Regions from separate parts of the Pseudoalteromonas sp. J2K-J031 genome, predicted to be linked through region 2. Evidence: predicted binding sites of a transcription regulator. Region 2 holds the regulator's gene; each other region holds the start of a gene.
What was found. The regulator MetJ, encoded in region 2, represses methionine synthesis genes. The targets are predictions, from matches to a motif close to TAGACGTCTAGACGTCTA.

Region 1 (8,492 bases), 1.2 Mb from region 2:
AGAGAATCTTGAACAGCAGGAATATTGCTTAGCGGGTTCAGTAAACCAAAGTCATGGATCATGCCGTTATAACGCGTCACTGTAACTGCAACGCCTGCGGCATTAAGTTTGCGGCCGTACGCTTCTGCTTCATCACGTAAAATATCTTTTTCAGCCACTTGAATTAATGCCGGTGGTAAACCAGTTAATTGTTCAACCGACGCGCGTAAAGGTGCAGCATAGATTTCGTTACGTTGCTGTGGGGTTTCTAAGTAGTTGTTCCACATCCATTCCATCATGTTGCTACTAAGGAAGTGACCTTGAGCATATTCATTATACGATGGGTAGTTAGGGTTAGAATCCGTTACTGGCCATAACAATAGTTGGAATTTGATATTAGGAGTGCCAGCTTCTTTGGCTTTGATGCTAATAACGGTTGCCATATTACCACCGGCACTGTTGCCCGCTACGGCTAGGCGTGAGCCATCAATGCCAATTTTCTTACCATTTTCAGCTACCCATTTTGTTGCGGCATATACCGAGCAATATCTGAACTAAGAAAACACCTTCATCACCCCGATTACACTCAACCTTTTATTAAAACACACCATAAAAAAGGTTATAGTTTTACAGCTCGTGTATCAGCGCATCATCAAGAACCGCTTTTAAATGAAGTCATTAATGATCTACCAATTAACATCGAACTGTTGTAGCAATCGGTACAGGCTGGTGAGCCTGAGCGAGTAGCCGTAACAAAAAGCTCAATGCAGCGTTATGTTGCAGCAGGATTCGCGTTTTTACTTTTTATAGGTGTATTGGCGTGGGGGATATTTGCAAGCCAAACAATGCCAACAACGCAGCAAGCACCTCTTTTAACACAAGCGCATGGTGATGATAAGTCAGGCGATAGTATTCATAACCCTTCAATTACCTGGGAGCCGGGTGCTGAATACAATCCACTGATTTCATTCGACCAAACATTTTTTGCGTATAGAAATAATTTAAATGGCCTTGATCACAGTTATGTGCAACGTCTCTCTGATCAGTACAAAATCCAGTTAACCTATCGAAATAAAAATATTGATGTGCTGTCATGGCAAGCACAAAGCCATCAGTTATTGGCGGCTGTGTCTGATGAATTATCTTGTGATTTTGTTGTATTTAATATTGCTTCATTCCCTGATTTAATTGAGCCAACAGCTTTAATTCCTTGTGGGCGTTTGCTTAATAACTCAGCGCAATTAAGTGCGAATAATCAGTATTTATATTATGTAAAACCAATACAAGGACTGATTAAAACCAGCATTTATCGCTATGATTTGGCAAGTGGTAGCGAAATTGAATTAATACCACCTCGTGATCTGCTTGGTGGAGTGTTGCACTTTGAGCTATCGAAAGATGAAACTAAAATAGCCTTGTTTACCGCTGATTTTAAAACACCGATGCACGTTGGCTTATTTAATCTTGAATCTATGTCTTATCAAACGCTGTTGAATTTAGAGCATACTTACTATGGTTTTGCGATGGATTGGACTCTAGACGACCAAGAGCTCATGATTGCTGATCAAAATAACTTTTACCATATTAACGTACATTCCTTGGTTGTGCGTAAAGCAGAGCTCGCGAGTAATTTAAATCCTTATTATCTTGAATATGAGTCGTCAAATAGTCTGCTATATACCCCTTTCATTGAAAGGCATGCTGGTTTAGTGCAATTTACGGATTTGTTTAGTGGTACGCCTGCGGCTGGTGGTATACCTATTTATCAGTCTGATATGCATAGTTATAATCCTGTTCTATCGGAGCGTTCAGGTATTTTTTTCGCATCAAATCGCACAGGTACACATGAGTTATGGCAAGGTGGACAAGGAGAACTGAAAAAGATATCAAATCTTAATGATATTGATGGGGTCCTTGGGCCTATTCGTGAATCAACCAGTGGTGATTATGTTTTATTTAAACAGCGTGAAAGATTAAAGTTGATTCGTTTGTCTGATCAGGAACTAATAGAAATAAAAGAATTGCCAGACAAAGTATGCCGCTATTATTGGTCTGGCAACACTATTATTTACTCACTTGATACGCCTGATAGTTCACAAATTTGGCAATTTGATTTAGTACTTCGCAAGCATCGATTACTGGCTGAAAATGGTGGACGTAGTCTATTGGTAAATGAGCTTGGTAAGGTGTTTTATATTGAAAGTAATGTACTAATTAATATTGAAACAAATGAGCGTTTAACGCTGAATTTACCAAGCTTTGATCCTAACTTTAGCATCATGACAGCACAATATTTATATGTGCATGATGCGATTCAGTTTATTTATCGCGTTAATTTACTAACGGGCGAAGTTAACAAAGATTCTTTGGTGATTTCACCTGGTGAAATGACCATAAACCAACATAATAACTCAGTGACCATCACTAAATTTACTTTGGCCGATACCTCAATAAAACGCATGGCGTGGTAAAATTATTATCATCACAAGCGTTGAAAAATATTTTTTATCTATTTGTTAGGGTTTTATAATTAAGCGCTGATATTCATGTCTTTTTCTTTTATTATTGAGCTAATTGAAACTAACAAAGAATAAGAACAATGAAAAAAAGCCACTTACTTGCCAGTCTGTTAATGGCGGCGTCGTTAACGGCCTGCTCAAAAGTAGATGAAACCTCCCCAGCTCCAACGTCAACAGCGACGACAATTGAAACCGCCTCAGCGATGACCTCACCTTATCAAGAAGGGGTGCATTATCGTGTAGTGACGGGTATTAATAATGAAGGGGCGCAAAAGCCGTTTTTAGTCGAATATTTTTGGTTAGGTTGTCCGCACTGCCAACATTTTGAAGAGCCATTACAGGCTTATAAGGCCAAGCATCCAGAGCTTGGTTTTGTGCGCAAGCATGCAGTGACTGCTGAGCATTGGGTTAATGATGGTCGTATTTTTTATGCGTTAGCGCAAACCAATAACATGGCACATTTTGCCGATTTATTTGATTTGTATAAAAAAGGCATGACCCAAGAAAGCTTTGATGCTTTTTTTACCCGTAATAATATTGATCAAGAAGCCTTTTTAAAGATCGCAGGTCAAGACCCTGAGGTCCTGACTAAAATGCAGCAAAGCTTTGACGAAATGAATAATAACAAGATAAACAGTGTGCCTGCAATTGTGGTCAATGGTCAGTATTTAGTTATGGCTCATGAAGACATACGCTCTAACGAAGCTTATTTTAAGTTGGTTGATTACTTACTAACAAAATAAGACGAGATCATGATTGTACGAGCGATTAATCAATTAGATGACGATAGTTCGGTGTTAACCCATCTTTTAATTGAAGCGGTAGCACAAGGTGCTTCAATCGGTTTTATCGCGCCTTTAACGCTCGCTGATGCTGATCTTTATTGGCAGCAGGTTGCACAAAAGGTTGCCAATAATGACAGTATTTTGTTTGGTGCTTATCAGCAAAATACGTTAGTTGGCACCGTGCAGCTGGCTTTATGCCACAAAGCTAATGGCAAGCATCGGGGAGAAGTTGAAAAACTTATTGTTGCCAAATCAGCCCAAGGCCAAGGTATTGCAAAAGGCTTGATGCACGCGCTTGAATTGCAAGCTAAAAAGCAGGCTCTGCAATTGTTAATTCTCGACACTAAATTAGGTGATACCGCGTCTTTTTTATATCCCAAATTGGGCTATCGAGCAGCAGGAACTATCCCTAATTTTGCTAAAGATGGATTTGGTAAACTGGCTGCAACGGTTTATTTTTACAAAGAATTGTAAAAAATGGCTCAGGCTGGGGGCGCAGCTTGAGCCTGATTGCTTGGTTATGATGGGTTAAGCAATTTGTTTTTCTGCAAGATTCAATTCCATAGTCGCTTTTAACAAGCGGTATAAATTAATCGATGCATCAATTTCTTCTTTACGGTTGGTTAAACTTTCAATGTTTAAGCCCAGTGGGACATCTAAGTGAGCGCAACTACGTAAAATTTGGTTGAGATTTTCACGGCAAATACGGATTGATTCATTGAGTGAATCAGGGGCATCTAAAATGCGCCATTTTGTTGCTTCTGGCACAGCAATACCTAACCACTGCATAAATTGCAGTGTTTTTTCACCGCCACACGGTGTAAATGTGAGAATAATCCGATTTGGTTTTATGCCTTCTTGGCGACACGTACGCGCATAACTGGTGATTAAATCAATGGTCGCTTGAGCGTCGTAGACTGCTTGGGAAATAAAAAATTGACAGCCTTGCTGGGTTTTTTCAATTAAACGGCTGTGCTCATTGCGCTTTGATGCATGGCGCTCTGCAATGGTAACCCCGCCTAAAAAGAAATCCTGTTCACTGTCTGCTAAGGTTTGATACGCATCAGGAAGACTTAATTTAATGTCGCCCTCTGAAGATGGGCTGCCGACTAAGACGAGATTTTTTAGGTTGAATTCTTGTTTGGTTTCGTTAAGCCAAGTTTTAAATTCTGCTACGCCACGTTGCGCAACGCTTTTATAAGTAATCACATCAAGTTCAGATATGTCACTCAGTAACTTGCTGTATTCGCGTGGATCAACCGTTTGTTTAAACGGAAACGGACGAGGAGTGCTAATGCGGCTGCTTTCGTCTTGAATGTCATAAATCACGACTCCGTCGTATTCAATTTCATGTAAACGGCTCAGTAGTTTATTCGCGATCGTTTTTAATTGTGCTTTATCGGTATCAATTTTTGGTGGTGTTGTGCCAATAAGGTAAACACCTTGATTTGCATCTTGAATTTTTTCTTGTAACGATAAAGCCATGATCTTGTCCTAACGAAATTCAAACTATATGGGCTAATATAGCAGCCATTTAGACGTCTAGATAGAAATTTTTAGTGAAAGATTTTCAAGGAAGTTGAATTATTTTCATCTTTCAGTCGGCAGAGATACAAATATTTACACACTTTTATCGTATTTATTCGCTCCACAGCGTTTGGTTTTGCATAATAGCCTTTGAAAAATAAACCTTAATTAAGGGAACATCACATGAAATTTAAGTTACTTGCCACGGCGCTTGCCGTATCGGCCACTTTATCTGGTTGTGTTGTGCATGTTGATGCCGGCAATAAAAATAATAAAGCAGCAATGGTATCAAGCTCGGCATCGGTTACAGGCAATGCTCAAGTTGGCCAAGCAAAGGGCAGCGATAAAGTATTTTCACACAATTATGTATTAGAAGAGCTGCCAAATGGCTTGCGCGTGATGATTGTTAAAACCGATTATCCAGATGTTGTGTCATTGCAAATCCCGGTATCGGTTGGTTCACGTAACGAAGTTGAAGCGGGAAAAACCGGTTTTGCACACTTTTTTGAGCACATGATGTTTAAAGGCTCTGAAAAATACCCACAAGATGTGTACTCTGATATCTTGAAAAACTCAGGTGTTGATAACCGGGCTTACACCACTAATGATTACACTAACTACCATTTAAACTTTTCAAAAGAGCATTTAGATAAAGTCCTTGAAATTGAAGCGGATATTTTCCAAAATCTGACTTATACGGAAGAGCAGTTCCGCACCGAAGCTTTAACCGTAAAAGGCGAATACTTAAAAAATAATGCCAGCCCAATTCGTAAGTTGTTATCTGCAGTGCGAAATGAAGCGTTCGAACAGCATACTTATAAACACACCACTATGGGCTTTTTTAAAGATATTGAAGCCATGCCTGACCAATCGGCTTATGGTAAGGAGTTCTTTAAAAAGTTTTATAAGCCAGAATATGTATCGTTAGTGATTGTGGGTGATGTTGACCCGCAAGCAACCATGAAGATGGTAAAAAAACATTGGGGCAATTGGCAAAAAGGCAATTATGTTGCCGATATTCCTGTAGAGCCAAAACAACAAGCGGCCAAATATATTCATGAGAAAAACGACGGCTTACCAGGCCATTGGTTATTAGTGTCGTATAAAGGCACGGCATGGCAGCCAAAACAAAAAGACCGAGCTGCGCTTGATTTAATCTCCCAGCTTTATTTTTCAAATAACTCAGCGCTGTATCAAGACTTAGTGGTTGATAAACAAATTGCCAGCCAAATGTTTACTTACAATGCTGAAACCAAAGACCCGGGTTTATTGCATGTATTTGTCAAAGTTGAGAAAGAGCAAGACTTAGCAGTCGTGCGTGATGCCATTAACCAAACTTATGCTAAAGCGCGTACCGAGCTGGTGGATGACGCAAAACTGGCGAGTTTAAAATCAAACTTAAAATACAGCTTTGTCGGCGGGCTTGACTCATCAGAGGCGATTGCATCAACCCTTGCGTCTTACATGCATTTTGAGCGTGATCCAGAAGTGATCAATGACTTGTACGCTACCGCCGATGCTATCACCGCACAAGACATTAAAAACATCGCTAACCAATACTTTGTTGATGAAGCACGCACTACAGTGACGATGTCTGATTTAGCGGCTATTAAAGGTTTTGAGCAAGAAGTCAGCTTAAATGCGTTAGTGGCAGAGCTTAACAATAAGCCGACAGATGTCGCGTTTAATGTGCTTGATAAGAGCAATGATTCACCGCTGGTGGATGTAAACTTTTTATTTTACACCGGTGCTGCGGCTGATCCGGTTGGTAAAAAAGGCTTGGCAGCATTAACGGCCAGCTTATTAGCACAAGGTGGTTCACAAAGCCGCTCATATAACGACATCAAAAAAGCCATGTATCCAATAGCGGGTAGCTTTGGTGCCCAGCTTGATAAAGAAATGATTTCATTACGTGGCCGCGTTCATAAAGATAATGCTGCGGCATGGTATGCATTGGTGAGCGACCAATTACTAAACCCAGGGTTTCGTGAAGATGACTTTAACCGTTTGAAAAAAGAGCAAATTGATGGCTTAAAATCAGGACTAAAAGCATCTAACGATGAAGAGCTGGGTAAAGAAGTGCTTTATCATAAGTTGTACCAAGGTCACGCTTATGAAAGTTACAACTATGGTGATTTATCCGACTTAGAATCAATTACTTTGGATGACGTAAAAGCGTTCTATCGCGCCCAGTTTACTCAAGCTAAGCTAAATCTTGGTATTACAGGTTCTTTACCTAGTGCCGTGAAAAGTAAAATGCTGCAAGACTTATCTCGTTTACCAAAGGGTGATGAAAAGCGCCTTAGCGTTGCTGATGCACCTAAGTTAGTGGGTCGTCATGCGACTATTGTTGAAAAAACCGCACAATCAACAGCCGTGTCGTTTGGCTTTCCAATTGAGACTATTCGCAGCGACAAAGATTGGGCTGCACTTTGGTTAGTGCGCTCTTATTTTGGTGAGCACAGAAGTTCAAACAGCTTTTTGTATGAGCGTATTCGCCAAGTACGTGGTATGAACTACGGTGATTATTCGTATATTGAATACTTCCCTCGTGGCAGCTCACAAACAAAACCGGATGCAAACTTAGGCCGTTCTGAGCAAATCTTCCAAGTCTGGTTACGCCCACTGCGTTCTAATAACGATGCGCATTTTGCTACCCGTACTGCGATGTTTGAACTTGATAAATTAATCAAGGACGGCATGAGTGAAGAGAACTTTGCTACAACCCGTAATTTCTTAGTGAACTTTGTGCCACAGTTAGTGGCAAGCCAAGATCGCCAACTCGGTTATGCCCTCGATAGCCAGTTCTATCAAACGGATGAGTTTGTCAGTTATGTGCGTAAGCAACTTGCGAGCTTAACCGTTGAAGATGTAAACCGCGTTATTCGTGACAACTTACAAACCGATAATATTCAGTTTGTATTTGTAACCGGTGATGGTAAAGATATGGCAAAACGTTTAACCACCGAGCAAGTGTCGCCGCTTAAATATAATTCAGATAAACCAGCAGCGCTTATTAATGAAGATAAAATCATTGAAAGCTACCCGCTAAAACTGAATAAAAAACACGTTGAAGTACTCGATATCGAAAACGTGTTTTTATAATTAATTTATAAAATAGCTTAATTAAACGATACCAGCCCGCGTAAATCGCGGGCTTTTTTATTATAAACGCTGCAGCGTGTGCGCTAAATTACTGAGATTAATGTCTGCAAAATTTGTTTTATCAATCGGCAGCGCAATATCAAGGGCGCTTTTATCGCCTTCAAGTATTTTTCCTTCGCGGGTCACTGTTTTTGAAAGTGGCATTCTAAAAGTCACTAAAGGAGTGGCATCTTCAAGCTGTAATGAGCGTCCTTCGCCATAGACAGTGCTTTTTATTTCACCTGAAGAAGTGCGGTAGACGGTTGCATTGACTCTTGCATAAGTACCATCCGTTGCAGGGTATTGACCTAAAGTGGTTGCACCCGCATAACGGCGCATTCGCCAGACAAAATCATCACAAGAGCTAACACAGTGCTCATTAATCACCACCTGCATTTTTTTATAGGCAATGGGGCTGTTTGATGATGGGATGAGCTTATTTTCGCATAGTGTACTGCCTCTGCAAAAATCAGCTCTAATAGGGAGATAGTCTGAGGTATTTAATTGCGCTTTTATGATTGTTTGATACCACTTTTCG
Region 2 (8,492 bases):
TTACGTGTGCGTTAAGTCTGTTTATCTTTCTGTGGTTAGACTTAAGTCTATGTAATTAAAATGAATCAAAAATTATGTCGTTATTTTTATTATTTATTTTATATAAATTAGTTGTAACAAAATTATTAACAAGTATATTAATGCCTGTCGCACAGACAAACAAAACAACACGGAAAGGCGTTAATACGGAAGTTATAGCGATAAATTTGCGCAAAAGGGGACTTGAACGTTAAAACTAGTTAGTTTTAAGTTCACCAAAGGAATGCAAAGAAAGTGTTAGGAAGACCGAAAATAATAAAATTCATGGAAGTTTAATAATAAAAACAATATGGATAGTAAAAAAATAATAAAAATATGACTGAAGACAATGATCGAACAGTCGAAGGGAGAGGTGTCCAGGTTTCTAGACACTCGAATTAATAGGCGGTAGAGCAATCTACCGCCTTTTTATTTTGTTTTTTGTTATACTGCACCCATTCACATGCTAACCCATCTCACTATGACTAATTGTTGCACTCTGTGTGGTGCTGACGCTATATCACATTTTCATACCGACAAGCGCCGAGAATATGTTCGATGTTCGGTGTGTCATTTGGTGTTTGTACCAGAAGCTTTTTACCTCAATACTGAGGATGAAAAGGCCATGTATGACAATCATGATAATAATATCGAGGATGAAGGCTATCAGCGGTTCTTACAGCGTGTGGTGAGTCCTTTAGTTGAGAAAATAAGCCCTAAAAGTATCGGGCTTGATTTTGGTTGTGGTCCTGGCCCTGCTTTAGCGCACATGCTGACGCAGCTAGGATTTAGCATGAATGTCTATGATATTTTTTATGCACCAGATAATACAGTGCTAAAGCAGCAGTATGATTTTGTAACTTGCACTGAGGTGATTGAGCATTTTAATCAGCCAGCTAAAGAGTGGCCGCTGCTCGTGTCATTAGTGAAATCAGGTGGAGTTTTGGCGTTAATGACTAAGCTAGTGATTGATCACGAACGCTTTTTAAATTGGCATTATAAAAATGACCCAACCCATGTGTCTTTTTTTAGTCGTGAAACGTTTGAATTTTTAGCAAAGCGAGACAATTTAATGGTTGAGTTTGTTGGTAATGACGTAATCATTTTTAAAAAGCCATAACGAAATCTTACCTATTGATGTAAAATACACCCAATTACTGAACGGTTGAAAGCAAATGAGCAGAACGAAAACACGTAAAGGTGGCAGCCTTGCCCCAAAAAAATTAAGTAAAGATAAATTGAAAGAAATGCGCGCACTAAAAGATGTGCGTGCAAAAGCAAAAACAGGAAATAAACCTGGTACGCGTAATGCTGTTGAAAGTAAAAAAAGTCAAACAGAAAATACTGTGAAAAAAGACGTACAACCAGGCAAAGGAAGTAAAAAACCAGTTAGCTTAGTTGGCGGTGCTGCAGCTGTAATCGTGGCAGAGCCAGTACTGAAACGTCACCTTGAACCTCAAGTTGAATTGAAAAAGGTTGCCCCTGTCGAACTTTCTCCAGAGCAAGAGTTAGAGCAACTTGAAAATGATCAACGTTTACTTGATTTAATCGATCGCCATGAAGGTGGTGAATTGTTAACAGGTAAAGATGCCAAATACTTTAATACTAAAATCGCCCGTCATCAGGCTTTATGTGAGCTATTAGGCATCGAAGATGAAGATGATGAGCAAGATGATGATATGTATAGCCAGTTTTTATCAAATAATTTAGCTGATGAGTGGCTAGATGATGATGACGAGGACGATAAATGAGTGCGTTATTAATCGTAAGCTTTATTTTAGGTACGGTTATTATTGCAGGGCTGGCATTTTATGCTGGCCGACTCTTGCTCCAAGTAAAAGTACAAAATGAAAATATAGCGGCAAAAAAAGCAGAGTATTTAGCTCAGCAAGCACAGAAAAACCTTAAGTTATCCGACAGCATTAATTTGATTGCTAAAGCGATGAAAGAAAAGCAATGTGAATATTCGGAAGGGTGCTTACGCATTTGGGTCTTGATGTCACAATATCAGTTTGGGCAAGAGCTTGACTTAGTTAAGGCTTATCCAGGTGTTTATAAAATGTATGATGCGGTGAAAGATATGCCGACACATCAAGCCCGTAAAAAATACTCAAAGAAAGAGATTTTTCAGCAAGATTCTTTACGCTGGCGTAAAGAAGAAGAGTTTGAAGCTGAAATTATGCAAGATTTAGCGCTAATCATTGAGCGCTTTCCAGCAGATCCTGCTACAAAAACGGTACTCTAATCGTTTCAGTTATAAAAAAGCGACCACGAGGTCGCTTTTTTATTTTTTGAGCCGGTTAATCAACCTCAAAATTAGATAATCAATCTTCTCAGTTTGCTACTTACAACGTTTACAGTGTTGGATTAACATCCGATAGGTCAGTTATTAACACGGTAATCCTCTTCGGTGACTAGAGGTTAAATAACTTGTGAAAAACGGGTGAGCTTAGCTTGGCGCTGTAAATATGCATCAAACGCCATACAAATAATGCGAATAAATAGCCGCCCTTTTGCTGTTACCGTAATTGAGTTAGGCTCGATAGTGACCATATTATCGTCTGAAAGTGCGTGCAACTGCGTTAAAGCAGCTGAAAAGTAGTCATTAAAATCAATACCATACTTATTTTCAATTGTGGGTATATCAAGTGAAAAATGACAAATAAGTTGACGAATAACATCGGCTCTTAAACAATCGTCATCATTTAATGTCAGCCCTTTGCATACCGCAATTCCTTTAGTTTCTACAGCTTGGTAATAGTCTTTTAACTCTTTAGGATTTTGAAAAATACTTTTTCCAATCTGAGAGATTGAAGACACCCCTAAACCGAGTAAATCACAATCACCATGTGTGGTATAACCTTGGAAGTTACGATGTAAAAGCCCTTGTTGTTGTGCAAGCGCTAAGCTGTCTTCTTTCTTTGCAAAATGATCCATGCCAATTAATACATAACCAGCTGCGGTCATTTGCGCTAGGGTATTTTTAAACATAGTTAGCTTGTCTGCAGCGCTCGGTAAGTCTTGTTCTTTTATCTTGCGTTGTGCGGCAAAGCGGTCTGGGATATGGGCATAATTAAAGACTGACACTCTATCAGGTGACAGGCTAATAAGCTGATCTATTGTTGCAGCAAAACTTTCAGGTGTCTGTAATGGTAAACCATAAATCATATCGGTATTAACAGACTTAAAGCCAAGTTTTCGCGCTTCAAGCACTAAATTCGCGACATTTTCGGCACATTGTTCACGATTTACCGCTTTTTGCACTTCATCATTAAAATCTTGGATCCCAAATGAGACACGATTGAATCCTAAGCTATAAAGAGCAGTTAGCATGTTATCAGCAAGTGAGCGAGGATCTATTTCAATCCCTTTTTGTGCGTCAGGTTTAAAATTAAAATATTGATTCAGCATCTTAATCAAACGGCTCATTTGCGGTTCATCAAGAAAAGTTGGAGTGCCCCCACCCAAATGCAGTTGTTCCACTTCATAGTGTTGGAAAAATGGTGCTTGAGCTGCTATTTCTTGTTCTAGATAATCGAGGTATAAATCGGCTTTATGTTGATGGCGTGTCACTATTTTATTACAGCCACAGTAGTAGCAAAGCTGATGGCAAAACGGAATATGGATATAAAGTGAGAGTTTTTTATTGTTTGTATCCGTCAGTGCATGAAGCATCTCTTTTTTGGTAAAGCCATCATTAAATGATAGAGCTGTAGGATAAGAGGTATATCTTGGCCCTGAGACGTTATATTTCTTGATGAGCGAGTCATCCCAATCAATGGTATTTTGCACGACGAATGCCTTCGAGGAAGTTAGTTAGGCATAAAATTATAATCTTGCTACAAATCTCCGCTTTGATCTGGCACAAAGTCAATCAAAGTTATACAAAACGTAGTGTGGCTCAAATTGCAAATTTATTCACTTAGCCGAGTTAATTTCGAGCGTTGTTGCTGCGCGTTATTAATGCAACGCTAGCATTGACACTGAAATTTAAACTGGTCACATCTGTTTTTATCTTGAGGCTTAATGTGGTTTTTTAAAGGTAATTATTACGCAGTTAGACGTAGTTTGTTTGAGTGCTTACTTAATTTTTTATTGGTTGTATTCAGTTATAAAAAGCTAATTCCTTATGCTTTTTACAACTGTGTTCGATGATTTTATATTCATAATTTTGCTTATTTATATGCATAAATAAGTTATGTTGATAGGTAATTTCTGCGAAAGAGAGAGTAAAATCACTAAAAAAAGGTAGAATATAGGCAAATGATCGTTTTTTGATGTTTGACAGTATTTTACTTGAAATTCTGCTTAATACAGGTATCGTTAAACTCAGTAGCGAATTTTATCTCACTCTCACACTTAACTTCTTGCAGGAAAATATCGCCTCATGTCAGACTTTAGAGAACAAGCTTTAAAATATCATGCCGAACCCGTTCCAGGTAAAATCAGTATTGAATTATCAAAACCCGCTGAAACAGCCAAAGATCTTGCGCTAGCATATAGCCCAGGAGTTGCTGAGCCTGTTCGAGAAATTGCAGCAAATCCAGCTGATGCTTATAAATATACCGCTAAAGGTAATTTAGTTGCTGTTATTTCAAATGGTACGGCAATTTTGGGATTAGGAAATTTAGGCCCACTCGCATCTAAACCTGTGATGGAAGGTAAAGCGTTATTGTTTAAGCGCTTTGCGGGCATTGATTCTATTGATATTGAAGTAAAGCACCGCACTACAGAAGACTTCATTAATACGGTTGAAAATATTGCTGACACTTTTGGTGGCATCAATCTTGAAGATATTAAAGCACCTGAGTGTTTTGAAATCGAAAAAGCCTTAATTGAGCGTTGTGATATTCCAGTATTTCATGATGACCAGCATGGCACTGCGATTGTAACTGCAGCAGGTATGCTTAATGCGTTAGAAGTACAAGGTAAAAACTTGCATGATGCGCAAATCGTGTGTTTGGGCGCAGGTGCGGCCGCGATAGCCTGTATGGAGCTTTTGATTAAGTGTGGTGCTCAGCGTGAGCATATTTATATGCTAGATCGCAAAGGCGTCATTCATACGCGTCGTGATGATTTAAACGAATATAAAGAGCTGTTTGCAAATAATACTGATAAGCGCACTTTGCAAGATGTGATCACTGATGCCGATGTGTTTGTTGGTGTGTCAGGCCCTAATTTAATTACAGCGGATGACTTAAAGTTAATGGCTGATAAGCCTGTTGTTTTTGCATGTTCGAATCCAGATCCTGAGATTCATCCCGATGAAGCAAATGCAGCGCGTTCAGATTTAATCATGGCAACAGGCCGTTCTGATTATCCAAACCAAGTGAATAACGTGTTGTGTTTTCCGTTTATTTTCCGTGGTGCGCTTGATGTGCGAGCAAAAACAATTAATGATGAAATGAAAATTGCTGCGGTAAATGCAATTCGCCAGATAGCGAAGGAGCCTGTTCCTGTTGAGGTGTTGCAAGCTGCTGGTGTCGATGGATTGGAATTTGGTAAGCACTATATTATTCCAAAACCAATGGATCCGCGTTTATTGCCTCGAGTGGCATTGGCAGTGGCCAAAGCTGCGGTAGCATCAGGAGTTGCTAGAATTCCTTTACCAGATAATTACATGGAATAATTAATACGTTAAAAAAGCCTCAACTTAGTTGAGGCTTTTTTTATTCGTCTTCTAAAACGGGGAGTTCTAATCCCATTCTAAGCATAATGTCGCGGACTTCGGCTGGCACATGTTCAGGGTTATCTTTACGTAAATCTTCATCATTAGGTAGCGGTTGACCAGTAAAAGCATGAAGAAAAGCTTCACATAACAATTCACTATTGGTGGCGTGGCGTAAGTTATTAACTTGGCGGCGCGTACGCTCATCAGTTAACACTTTAAGCACATTTAGTGGGATAGAAACGGTAATTTTTTTTACTTGCTCAGATTTTTTACCGTGCTCTGCATATGGGTGAATGTATTCACCATTCCATTTTGTTGCCATAAATATTGGTTGCCTTAATTGAACTGCGTGCCTTGTTTGCCAATGTTGTAATGATTATAAATTCAAAAAGATATTATTTATAATCTAAAGTTATTGGCTTTGTCGTGGCGAAATTTTATCGGTTTAAAATATATAGTCAAATACCATTTATTTAGCTATTTAGACGTATAAATGTTTTGACTTCTCCTTGATGATAATCTAACCTTTTAGACGTCTAAACATCTAACTGTTTGTGGGTTTTAAAATGAACGATACCAAAAAAACGACTATCGCAGTCCGTAAAGGAATTGAAGCGGATAAACATCATGGTGCTGTTGTACCACCTCTTTATTTATCAACGACTTATTCGTTTGCTGATTTCAATACTAAACGTGCATATGACTATGGCCGCAGTGGTAACCCTACGCGTGATATTTTAGCTGAAACATTAGCAGAGCTTGAAGGTGGCGTTAAAGGCATTGTTACAGCAACGGGTATGGCCGCAGTTCATTTGGTCACTCAATTGTTATCAAGTCAAGATACACTCGTGATCCCGCATGATTGTTATGGTGGTAGTTATCGTTTATTTACCAGCTTAGAAAGACGTGGTTTATTAAAATTAAAGGTAGTTAATTTTACACTTGAGCAAAGTTTTGTAGAAATTGAGCAAATCAAACCAAAATTAATTTGGATTGAAACACCGAGCAACCCGTTATTGCGTTTGACTGATATTGCTAAAGTTGTCGCTACGGCGCAAAAATGCGGCGCATTAGTGGCTGCAGATAACACCTTTTTATCACCAGCTTTGCAAAATCCAATTGAGTTCGGGGTTGATGTTGTTGTGCATTCAACCACTAAATATATTAATGGTCACTCAGATGTAGTGGGTGGCGCTGTTATAGTTCGTACGCAAGAGTTAGGTGATGAGCTTGCTTGGTGGGCTAATAACATTGGTATTACTGGTGCGCCATTTGATAGTTATTTAACCTTGCGTGGCATTCGTACATTAAATGTTAGGATTAAACAACATGAGCAAAATGCTTTTGCAATTGCACAATATTTAGAGCGTAGTCCTTTTATTAAAAGTGTTTATTACCCGGGCCTTGAATCGCATCCGCAGCATGAGTTAGCGAAAAAACAACAACGTGGTTTTGGTGGGATGGTGAGTTTTGATATCAAAGGTGATATCAATGATGCCGCCCGCTTTTTAACTAATTTTAAGCATTTCACGTTGGCTGAGTCTTTAGGTGGCGTTGAAAGTTTAATTTGCCACCCTGCGACTATGACGCATGCAGGGATGGATCCAAAAGCACGTTTAGAAGCCGGTGTGGGTGATACATTAATTCGAATTTCCGTTGGTATTGAAGATGTTGAAGATTTATTAGCTGATTTAGAACGAAATTTTTCTGAAACTCGCCCAGGTGAGGCGGATATTAGCCCGGTATCTGTTTCAAAATCAGTGCAATCAGACGAGAAAAATGACTCTTCTGCTGCATTTAGTTTTAGTCCCGCTCACGTTGCATTATGGTAATTTAATATGATTCGTTCAGTTCATAAATTTGGTGGTTCTAGCTTAAGCAGCGCGCAGCGATATCATGCGGTCGCCAATATAATTTTACAACAAGCCACATTAGGTGACGTGATTGTTGTTTCTGCGGCAGGTAAAACAACCGATACATTAGTTAAATTGTGGCAAAGTTATCAGCAGTCTGATCAACAGGCCGTAAATGATGTTTTGGCCTTACTCTCTGCAAATCAGTTTGATTTAATTAATGACTTATTAACCGATACTTTTAAAAAAGTGGCATTAGAGCAATTAGATTCAGAGCTTATTTCGATTACTAAAAAAATTACTCAAAAGCATCTCGAAGAAGCGCATCTTTTAGCTCATGGTGAGCTGTGGTCTGCACGATTACTTGGCTTATATTTACAGCAACTTAGTGTTGCCGCACAAAGCTTTGATGCAAGAGATTTACTGGTTTTAGAGCAAGGTGTTTTACTGCATCAACAAAATGAAAGTGCTTGCCAGCAGTTTAATCTTGATAAATATAATGTTGTTACAGGCTTTATAGCCAGTGACGAGCAAGGTAATACAGTGACGTTAGGGCGTAATGGCAGTGATTACAGCGCTACGTTATTTGCACGTTATATCTCTGCTGCCAGTGTTTCAATATGGACTGATACCCAAGGCGTATTTAGTACTGATCCACGTAAAGTAAAGCAGGCTATTCGTTATGGCAAAATTTGTCGTGGTCAGGCAAATTTACTTGCTCGATTAGGTAATCCGGTTTTACATGCCAAAACATTAACACCGCTTAAAGATACCGACATTAAGCTCGTTGTGCGCAGCAGTTTTGATAGTAGTAGTGCAGCGACTGAAATTGTGAAAGAGGGTTTTGCCAAACAAAAGCGCTTTATCACTAATTTAGATCATTACGATTTATTAAAAGTAGCTGATTTACATGAAGGTGAAGTAGGTGAGCTTAGTCGAGTAGTGCAGCA
Region 3 (8,492 bases), 1.9 Mb from region 2:
ACGAATGGCATTAACCATTTCGTCATGCCCACCTGTTTTAGTTAAGTAACCATGTGCCCCAATCTGCATAACTTTGCTTGGGAATGGATCTTCGCAGTGCACGGTTAAGACAATCACTTTGACATCAGGGCAATAGCGACAGATTTTCTTTGTTGCTTCTAATCCACCCATGCCAGGCATATTCATATCCATCAACACGATATCTGGATGATGTTGACGACAAAAAGTAACTGCTTCTTCACCCGTTTTTGCTTCACCGATCACTTTAAAACCACGTACATCATCTAAAATACGTTTGATTCCGGTTCTTACCAGCTCATGGTCATCAACTAAAAGCACGTTAATCAAAGAAGGCTCCTCATATACATCTATCGCCAAAATTGGTCATTACAGAATAATGACCAATTTACCATATTTCGTTTTAAACGCTATTAATAAAGGGTTTTAATCAACACTCTTTAACAATAACTTATTCTTTTTCTTGTGAAAACTTATCAACCCACAATGCAATAATACCGTCACCTGTCACATTACAAGCTGTACCAAAACTATCTTGTGCTAAATAAAGCGCAATCATTAATGCAACAGCCGCTTCGTTAAACCCAAGCATTGATGTTAATAAACCAAGTGCAGACATTACAGCTCCGCCCGGTGCGCCTGGTGCTGCTATCATGACAACGCCTAACATGAAGATAAATGGCAGCATATACCCTAAGCTTGGTAATGCAAGATCTGGTGATAAAAACATCACAGCCGTTGCACAGGTCACAATCGTGATGGTTGAGCCAGACAAGTGAATCGTCGCACATAAAGGCACACAAAAGTTCGCAATTCCCTCTTTAACTTGGTTGTTTCGTGTTGCTTGTAAAGATACAGGGATAGTCGCAGCACTCGACATCGTACCCAGTGCAGTGAAATATGCTGGTAGCATATTTTTAAGTAATTCAAGTGGGCTGCGTTTTAATGCAATACCTGTTGCTACGTACAGTACCGTTAACCAAAGCCAGTGCATTACTAATGCCATTGTTAAAACTAACGCAAAGGTTTTTAATGTATCAAATACTGTGCCTGCTACAGTCATTTCAGCAAACACACCAGCGATATAAAATGGTAGCGCTGGAATAATTACTTTTGCTAATAAACCATCAATCACGTCGCGACCTTGATCTGAAAGCTGTTTCAAATGCGTTAAATTCATATTACTAATGGCAATACCAAAAACAAACGCTGTAACAAGCGCAGTCATCACGCCAAACAAGGGCGGTATTTCTAAGTAAAAAAATGAATGCATCTCCACGGCCTCGCTACTTGCAAGGTTTATCTGCCCCCCTAACATAGGGATCACTAAACTAGCCACTAGATAGGCTAATGTACCTGCAATTACCGTTGAACCGTAGGCGAAACCAACAGTTTTACCTAATAGTGACCCTGAATTTTGCGGTAGACTGGCAATCCCTGAGGTAATAAAAAAAACAATGATCAAAGGAATAGTAAACCCAATCAACTCACCGATAATTACTTTGGCTGTATATAGAAGTTCGACGATAAAAGTAGGTGCATACAAGCCTATTAAAAAACCACCTAAAATACCCAGTATTAATTTTAAAATTAAATTCATTACAATTTCTCGTTACTAACAGTCTGTAGTGTTAAATCCTATGCTCTCTTTTATCATTATTTAACGACTTATAAACAAAAATTCGCTCAACATCAGTTTAACTGCTCGATAAAACACCAAAACATTCATTTTAGGCATAAGTTTACTCTTATTAGCATTAAAAGCACCCAAATAAAGAAACCTAAACTCACTTTGAGTTTAGGTTTCTTTATTTGACATTAAGCATCGTTTTTCTTTTAAAGCATGAGAAACTTACTTCAATTCTTGGCGTAATTCTTTGGCAGCCTGTACCATGTTTTTTAATGCTTCACGTGTTTCGGGCCAAGCGCGCGTTTTTAAACCGCAATCAGGGTTAACCCACAAACGTTCAACCGGTATTTTTTTGGCCGCTGTGTGAATTAAGTCTTTCATCCATTGCACCTGCGGCACATTAGGCGTGTGAATATCATAGACACCAGGGCCGATATCATTCGGATAAGCAAAATCTTCAAATGCATTGAGCAAATCCATGTTAGAGCGCGACGTTTCAATCGTGATCACATCGGCATCCATATCTGCAATTGAATCAATAATGCCATTGAATTCTGAATAACACATATGAGTGTGGATTTGAGTCTTGTCTTTTACCCCACAGGCCGACACTCTAAACGCATATGCCGCCCATGCTAAGTAATCTTGCCATTGTGAAGCTTTAAGCGGCATGCCTTCTCTAAACGCAGGTTCATCAATTTGAATAATTTGAATCCCAGCGCGCTCTAAATCAATCACCTCATCACGAAGCGCAAGCGCTATTTGGTTGGCAATACTTGGTTTATCTAAATCATCACGAATAAATGACCAAAATAAGAGCGTGACCGGACCTGTTAGCATCCCTTTAAGGTGCTTTTTAGTGTGCGATTGGGCATAGGTCGTCCATGCTACCGTCATCGGTTTACTTCGGCTTATATCGCCGAAAATAATTGGCGGTTTTACACATCGTGAGCCATACGATTGCACCCAGCCGAATTGCGTAAAGGCATACCCTTCAAGCAACTCACCAAAATGTTCAACCATGTCATTACGTTCAGCCTCACCATGCACCAGCACATCTAAATCAACCGCTTCTTGTTCTTCAATTGCATAACGTATTTCGGCTTGCATTTGCGCCTCATAATCAGCAAAGGCTAAATTACCCGCTTTATAATCGCGACGAGCCTGACGAATAGCGTGAGTTTGCGGAAATGAACCTATTGTAGTTGTTGGCAAAACAGGCAGCTGCAATGCCGCTTGTTGGGCTTTAATACGAATATTAAAATCGCTTTGTCGTTGCCCATCAGCCGGTGTTAATGCAGCAACACGTTGCTGTACCTCTTTATTGTTAACGCGTGCAGATATTAAACGCGCTTTAACAGGTGCAGAGTAATGAGTAATGGCCTGAGTATCACCTGTTTGTAAAGCCGTCTTTAATAGTGCTAACTCACTGCCTTTTTGTTTGGCAAACACCATCCACGATTTTAATTCAGGATCAAGGTTTTGCTCTTGTGCTAAATCAACCGGGCAATGCAGCAGCGAACACGATGGCGCTAACCAAATATTACCTGCACGTTCCATCACTAATGCATTAATTTTTCCGTATACCGCACTTAAATCGGCACGCCAAATATTACGACCATTTACCACTCCCAAAGAAAGTACCTTCTGAGCACAAATCGCTTGGCTAATTTCAGTTAAAGATTGTGGCTGCGCCACTAAATCGACATGCACACCATCTACGGAAAATTTGGCTATTTGAGGTAAATATTGCGTAACTGAGCCAAAATAAGTCGCCAACAGTATTTTAACGCCTAAACCCTGCAATGCATTAAAGCTGCTGCTCAGTGCATTTAAATAATCATCTTGAATGTCTAATGCCAAAATGGGTTCATCAATCTGGATCCACTGCACCCCTAAGGTGGCAAGTTTTTCAATAACTTGCTGATAAACCAGCAGTAGTTTTTCAAGCAGTGCTAACTTGTTAAATGACCCCCCCACTTCTTTGGCTAAATATAAATAGGTGACAGGACCAATTAATACCGGCTTCACATCATACCCCAGCGCCTGCGCTTCTAAAACGTGTTCAAATAACTCGGTATAAGTTAAAGCAAACTCTTGCTCTGCATGTAACTCAGGTACAATGTAATGATAATTGGTATTAAACCACTTCGTCATATCACTGGCCGCACAAGCACAACCGGTTGGCGCTCGGCCCCGAGCAATTCTAAAAAGAGTATCAATATCAACTACATCATTACCATGCTGATGACGTTTAGGAATAGCGCCCACCATTAATGACGTTGCTAGCACATGGTCGTACCATGCAAAATCGCCCACAGGCAACACCTCAACACCTGCTGTTGCTTGTAATGCCCAGTTTTGAGCACGAATAGCTTTGCCTGTTGCAAACAGATCCGAGCGTGAAATGTCACCTGCCCAATATGCTTCAACAGCATGTTTTAATTCTCGACGCTTTCCAACTCTTGGAAACCCGAGGTTATGTATTATTGCCATACTTTTATTTCACCTTGATTGAGGACGTTTAGATGGCTAAACAATACATTTAAATCCTTGTGTGTAAAACCGAAACATTTTCGACTTCATGATGAATTTTTTTAACGTTCTAAAAAACTACCTCGGCAATGGGCCTTTCACCATCTAACGTTTAAAATTAAAAAACATTACCTACCCAATAAGTGAAGTAAATTCATCTAAATTATCGTTTTTTATAAAAGTCATTTTACAAGAGTGAAATAAAAGAATGACAACGCTGTCTTGTTGGTTCATTATTAACCTAAAGAGGATAAGCAACCATTAAATATAGCCATCTGGAAGTTGAAACATCTAAAGTTTATGGTTATGATTGATTTCCAGTACGTTCTCTCACATCGAACATGAGAATTATTAAAGATGATAGATATAAAGCACCTAAAAACCATTGCCACCCTTAAAGAGACCGGCTCACTGGTCAATACAGCGCGAGAGCTCTTTTTGACTCAATCTGCTTTATCACATCAAATCAAAGATTTAGAGAACAAACTCGATTGTCAATTATTCGAAAGAAAAACCCACCCTGTGCGTTTTACCCCACAAGGTATGTTATTACTTGAACTGGCATACGACATTTTACCTAAAGTTGAAGCCACCAAATGCCGCTTAAAAGAAAGTCTAAACCAGCCTATTTCTCAATTACGCTTGAGTGTTGAATGCCACGCTTGTTTTCATTGGCTTTTGCCTACAATAAAAGAATTCAATAATTTTTGGCCCGACATTAAAATCGATTACGAGCGCGGCTTTAGCTATGATGCCATTCCTGATTTAGTGAATGATGAATTAGATTTAGTCTTAACGTCGGATATTCGAGAACCAGATATTCTCGAATACGCCCACCTTTTCGATTTTAAGCTCAAATTGATTGTTTCACCTGATCATGAGTTGGCTAAAAAAGCCTACGTCACCGCACTCGATTTAAAAGATGAAACTATTATTTCATATCCTATCCCAAAAGAGCGTCAGGATATTTTTAAGCATTTTATTCAAAATGCCCGTTACGATGGTAATTTAAAAACGGTTGATCAAGGCTTATTGATTTTTCAATTAGTGAGCGCAGGCATGGGCGTAGCAGCTTTACCCGATTGGCTCGTGACTCCTTACGAAAGCCAAGGCTTAATTAAATCAATTCCACTTGGTGCACTGGGTCTCAATCGTCCAATGTATTTAGCAATGAAAAAGAACATGAAAGATAACCCTGTTTATCGCCATTTTTTAAATACTTGCAAGCAAAACCGCCGCTAATGACCTCTGGGCGTGGCGCAGTTTATCTAAGTCCACGCGACCAGACTCGATTGTCATGATAGGCACGCGACTTTTTTGTAGGTTTAGTCATGATAACCCCGTAAGATAGCCATTATTAATTTCAGCTTTAAAAGATTGTTTAGATGGATTTTTTTGAATTAAAAAAACTCATTGGCAGTGTCTTAATGCCATTACCTTTGATGTTAATGCTGGTTTTTGTTGGCCTAATACAATTAATTAGGCAAAAACGCAGTAGTGGCTTGTTACTAATGATTTCCTCTTTAGTGTTACTGACGTTGCTCAGCACGCCTTTTATCAGCAGCCTCATCATTGGTAAAACTGAAAGCAACTTTGGTGCATTTAACTCACAAAAACATCCAACCATTCATTATGTTGTGGTACTTGGTTGTAAAATTATGCCCAACAAAAGCCGTCCAGCCAATTCACAACTAGGCCATTGCTCTTTAGCTAGGCTTTATGAAGGCTTAAGATTGGCAAAACTTTATCCTAACGCCAAACTGGTTGTCTCTGGTGGTGGTTTTAAGGGCGTCAGTAATAGTGAAATTATGCGCCAAGCCACCATTGCCATTGGCTTTGATCCGCAACGAATTTTACTCAATCCCAAAGCCCGTGATACCGCAGAAGAAGCCTTACTCCTAGCACCTAAGTTAGTTGATAACCAAGTTGCTCTCGTTACTTCGATAGCCCATATGCAAAGAGCGGTTGAATTGTTTAATCAACAAGGTGTTGAAGTTATTGCGGCCCCTACCGATTGGCAAGAAATGCCGATGAATCCGATGTGGCGCCAGTTTGTACCAACCCCTGAAGCCTTAATGGCACTCACAGAACATCAACATGAGTGGATTGGCAGTATTTGGCTTGAAATCAGTCAATAAAAAATGGGCTTTATTTACCCATTTTTTATTTTAAGCTGTGTTCAAACACCCTATACCGGATTATCAATATCGATAAATTCAACCGAGAACTCATAATGTGCAGCCAAATAATCCCCAAGCGCTTTAATGCCATAGCGCTCAGTGGCATGGTGGCCTGCGGCAAAAAAATCAATGTTTTGTTCTTGTGAGCTATGAATGGTTTGCTCAGATGCTTCACCCGTTAAATACGCATCAACCCCTTGTTCTGCGGCTAAATCAATATAGCCTTGACCACCTCCCGTACACCAAGCAATGGTTTCAATTGGAGTTTGCCTGACTAAATTGCTAAGCACTGGGCGATTGAGCGTCACACTGATTTTATCGGCAAAATCTTGCCCTAACATTGGTGTACGTAAACGACCACGAACCGCCACACTTGGCGCAGTTCCTAGCTCTAAACCTTGCTCAAATTCTAAATCGAGTAATTTAGCCAGCTGAGCGTTATTACCCAATTCGGGGTGAACATCAAGCGGCAAATGGTAAGCAAATAAGTTAATATCATGAGCCAACAATGCCGCTATTCTGCGCTTTTTCATCCCGACAATTGGGTAAGCTTCATTTTTCCAAAAATAGCCATGGTGCACAATAATGGCATCGGCTTGAGCTTCAATTGCAGCATCAATTAATGCTTGACTGGCCGTCACCCCAGTAACAATTTTTTTAATCTCATTTTTACCTTCAACCTGCAAACCATTTGGGCAAAAATCTCGCACCAAATGAGGTTTTAATAAGGCATCTAAAATGTGAAGTAAGTCTTTGCGTAGCATAATTGACTCTTTTAATTAATAAAAAACTAAGTGCAATTGTCAGTTTAAAAGCAGCGAAAATAAAGAAAAAACGGCAAAAATTTGAAAGTTAGTGCAAAAATCGGTATAACTATTCGCTTCAAACTAATCTTCGTATCGATAAAATAGGATATACGATGACCACTCTTGATAAAACAGCTGTATTAGCAGCATTTGAAGCAGCATACGTTGCAGCCAATGGTACATTACCAGAGATCACCGCTAAAAACGGCTGGTACAGCGTTGATGGTAATAAAAACGTACGTTTGGCAGACCTTAATGCGCAAATTGATGATTTAACGCCATCAACCGGCGCCGCACCTTCTTGTGTAGCAGGTGATATGACACAGAAAACACCTTTCACAGTGATTAAAACCAACGATACCGGTTACACTGCCGAAGAGTTCTGGATAGTCAATTTAGCACAAGCATCACATGAATGCCGCTTACCTCGCGGCCTAGTTTAATCCGCTCGGTTATTTTGCTAAATAAAAGGTGCGTTTTTACGCACCTTTTTAACGCTTCAAAATATACGCATCAACCCATTTACTGTGTTCTGTCTTTTTCTAAACGAGCAAATAAACTCGATGTATCAAAGCGATTGCCGCCCATCGCTTGCACTTGTGCATAATATCCATCAACCAATGCTGTCAGGGCAAGGGTTGAGCCATTTTTACGGGCTTCTTCCAGTGCAATACCTAAATCTTTTCGCATCCAATCCACTGCAAAACCAAAGTTATACTCACCCGCCCACATTGTTTTATATCGGTTTTCCATTTGCCATGACCCTGCGGCACCTTTGGCAATCGTCTCAATCACTTTTTCGCCATCAAGCCCTGCATTGCGCGCAAAATGAAGCCCTTCAGCTAAACCTTGTACCACTCCAGCAATGCAAATCTGATTCACCATTTTACACAATTGCCCCGACCCAACAGGGCCTAGTAGCTGACTAAAGCGTGCGTAACTGGCCATAATCGGCTGTACACGATTAAACACAGCCTCATCACCACCCACCATTATCGTGAGCACGCCATTTTCAGCCCCCGCCTGACCACCTGAAACAGGCGCATCTAAAAATTCAACACCTTGCTTATTTGCCGCCATCGCAACTTCTTTTGCGACATCGGCAGAGGTTGTGGTGTGGTCAACAAGAATAGACCCTGATTTCATGGACGCTAGCACTCCGTCATTGCCAAGCGTTACCGCACGTAAATCATCATCATTACCAACACACACAAAAACCATATCAGCATCAACCGCAGCGAGTGCTGGTGTGAGCGCAAAATGCCCCCCAAATTCATTGGCCCAAACTTCTGCTTTAGCGGTTGTACGATTAAATACGGTAAC

Region 1: a site for MetJ is predicted at 4,811-4,828, ahead of AC3KZC_RS13690 (methylenetetrahydrofolate reductase). Genes of this name have one in related genera too.
Region 3: a site for MetJ is predicted at 4,166-4,183, ahead of metE (5-methyltetrahydropteroyltriglutamate--homocysteine S-methyltransferase). Genes of this name have one in related genera too.

What each region holds. Positions count from the first base shown of each region.
Region 1 is NZ_CM200279.1:3,032,341-3,040,832, reverse strand. It holds partial or broken gene AC3KZC_RS13710 (alpha/beta hydrolase) at 1-506, opposite strand, end outside; gene AC3KZC_RS13705 (hypothetical protein) at 744-2,450, shown strand; gene AC3KZC_RS13700 (thioredoxin domain-containing protein) at 2,579-3,241, shown strand; gene AC3KZC_RS13695 (GNAT family N-acetyltransferase) at 3,251-3,757, shown strand; gene AC3KZC_RS13690 (methylenetetrahydrofolate reductase) at 3,812-4,768, opposite strand; gene AC3KZC_RS13685 (M16 family metallopeptidase) at 5,093-7,915, shown strand; gene AC3KZC_RS13680 (S41 family peptidase) at 7,976-8,492, opposite strand, start outside.
Region 2 is NZ_CM200279.1:391,838-400,329, forward strand. It holds gene AC3KZC_RS01840 (class I SAM-dependent methyltransferase) at 500-1,138, shown strand; gene yihI (Der GTPase-activating protein YihI) at 1,194-1,769, shown strand; gene AC3KZC_RS01850 (DUF2489 domain-containing protein) at 1,766-2,263, shown strand; gene hemN (oxygen-independent coproporphyrinogen III oxidase) at 2,440-3,810, opposite strand; gene AC3KZC_RS01860 (malic enzyme-like NAD(P)-binding protein) at 4,406-5,647, shown strand; gene metJ (met regulon transcriptional regulator MetJ) at 5,688-6,011, opposite strand; gene metB (cystathionine gamma-synthase) at 6,256-7,521, shown strand; gene metL (bifunctional aspartate kinase/homoserine dehydrogenase II) at 7,528-8,492, shown strand, end outside.
Region 3 is NZ_CM200279.1:2,272,218-2,280,709, forward strand. It holds gene uvrY (UvrY/SirA/GacA family response regulator transcription factor) at 1-348, opposite strand, end outside; gene AC3KZC_RS10300 (dicarboxylate/amino acid:cation symporter) at 470-1,618, opposite strand; gene metE (5-methyltetrahydropteroyltriglutamate--homocysteine S-methyltransferase) at 1,871-4,144, opposite strand; gene AC3KZC_RS10310 (LysR family transcriptional regulator) at 4,541-5,425, shown strand; gene AC3KZC_RS10315 (YdcF family protein) at 5,569-6,321, shown strand; gene AC3KZC_RS10320 (Nif3-like dinuclear metal center hexameric protein) at 6,372-7,127, opposite strand; gene AC3KZC_RS10325 (hypothetical protein) at 7,283-7,612, shown strand; gene AC3KZC_RS10330 (NAD(P)-dependent oxidoreductase) at 7,692-8,492, opposite strand, start outside.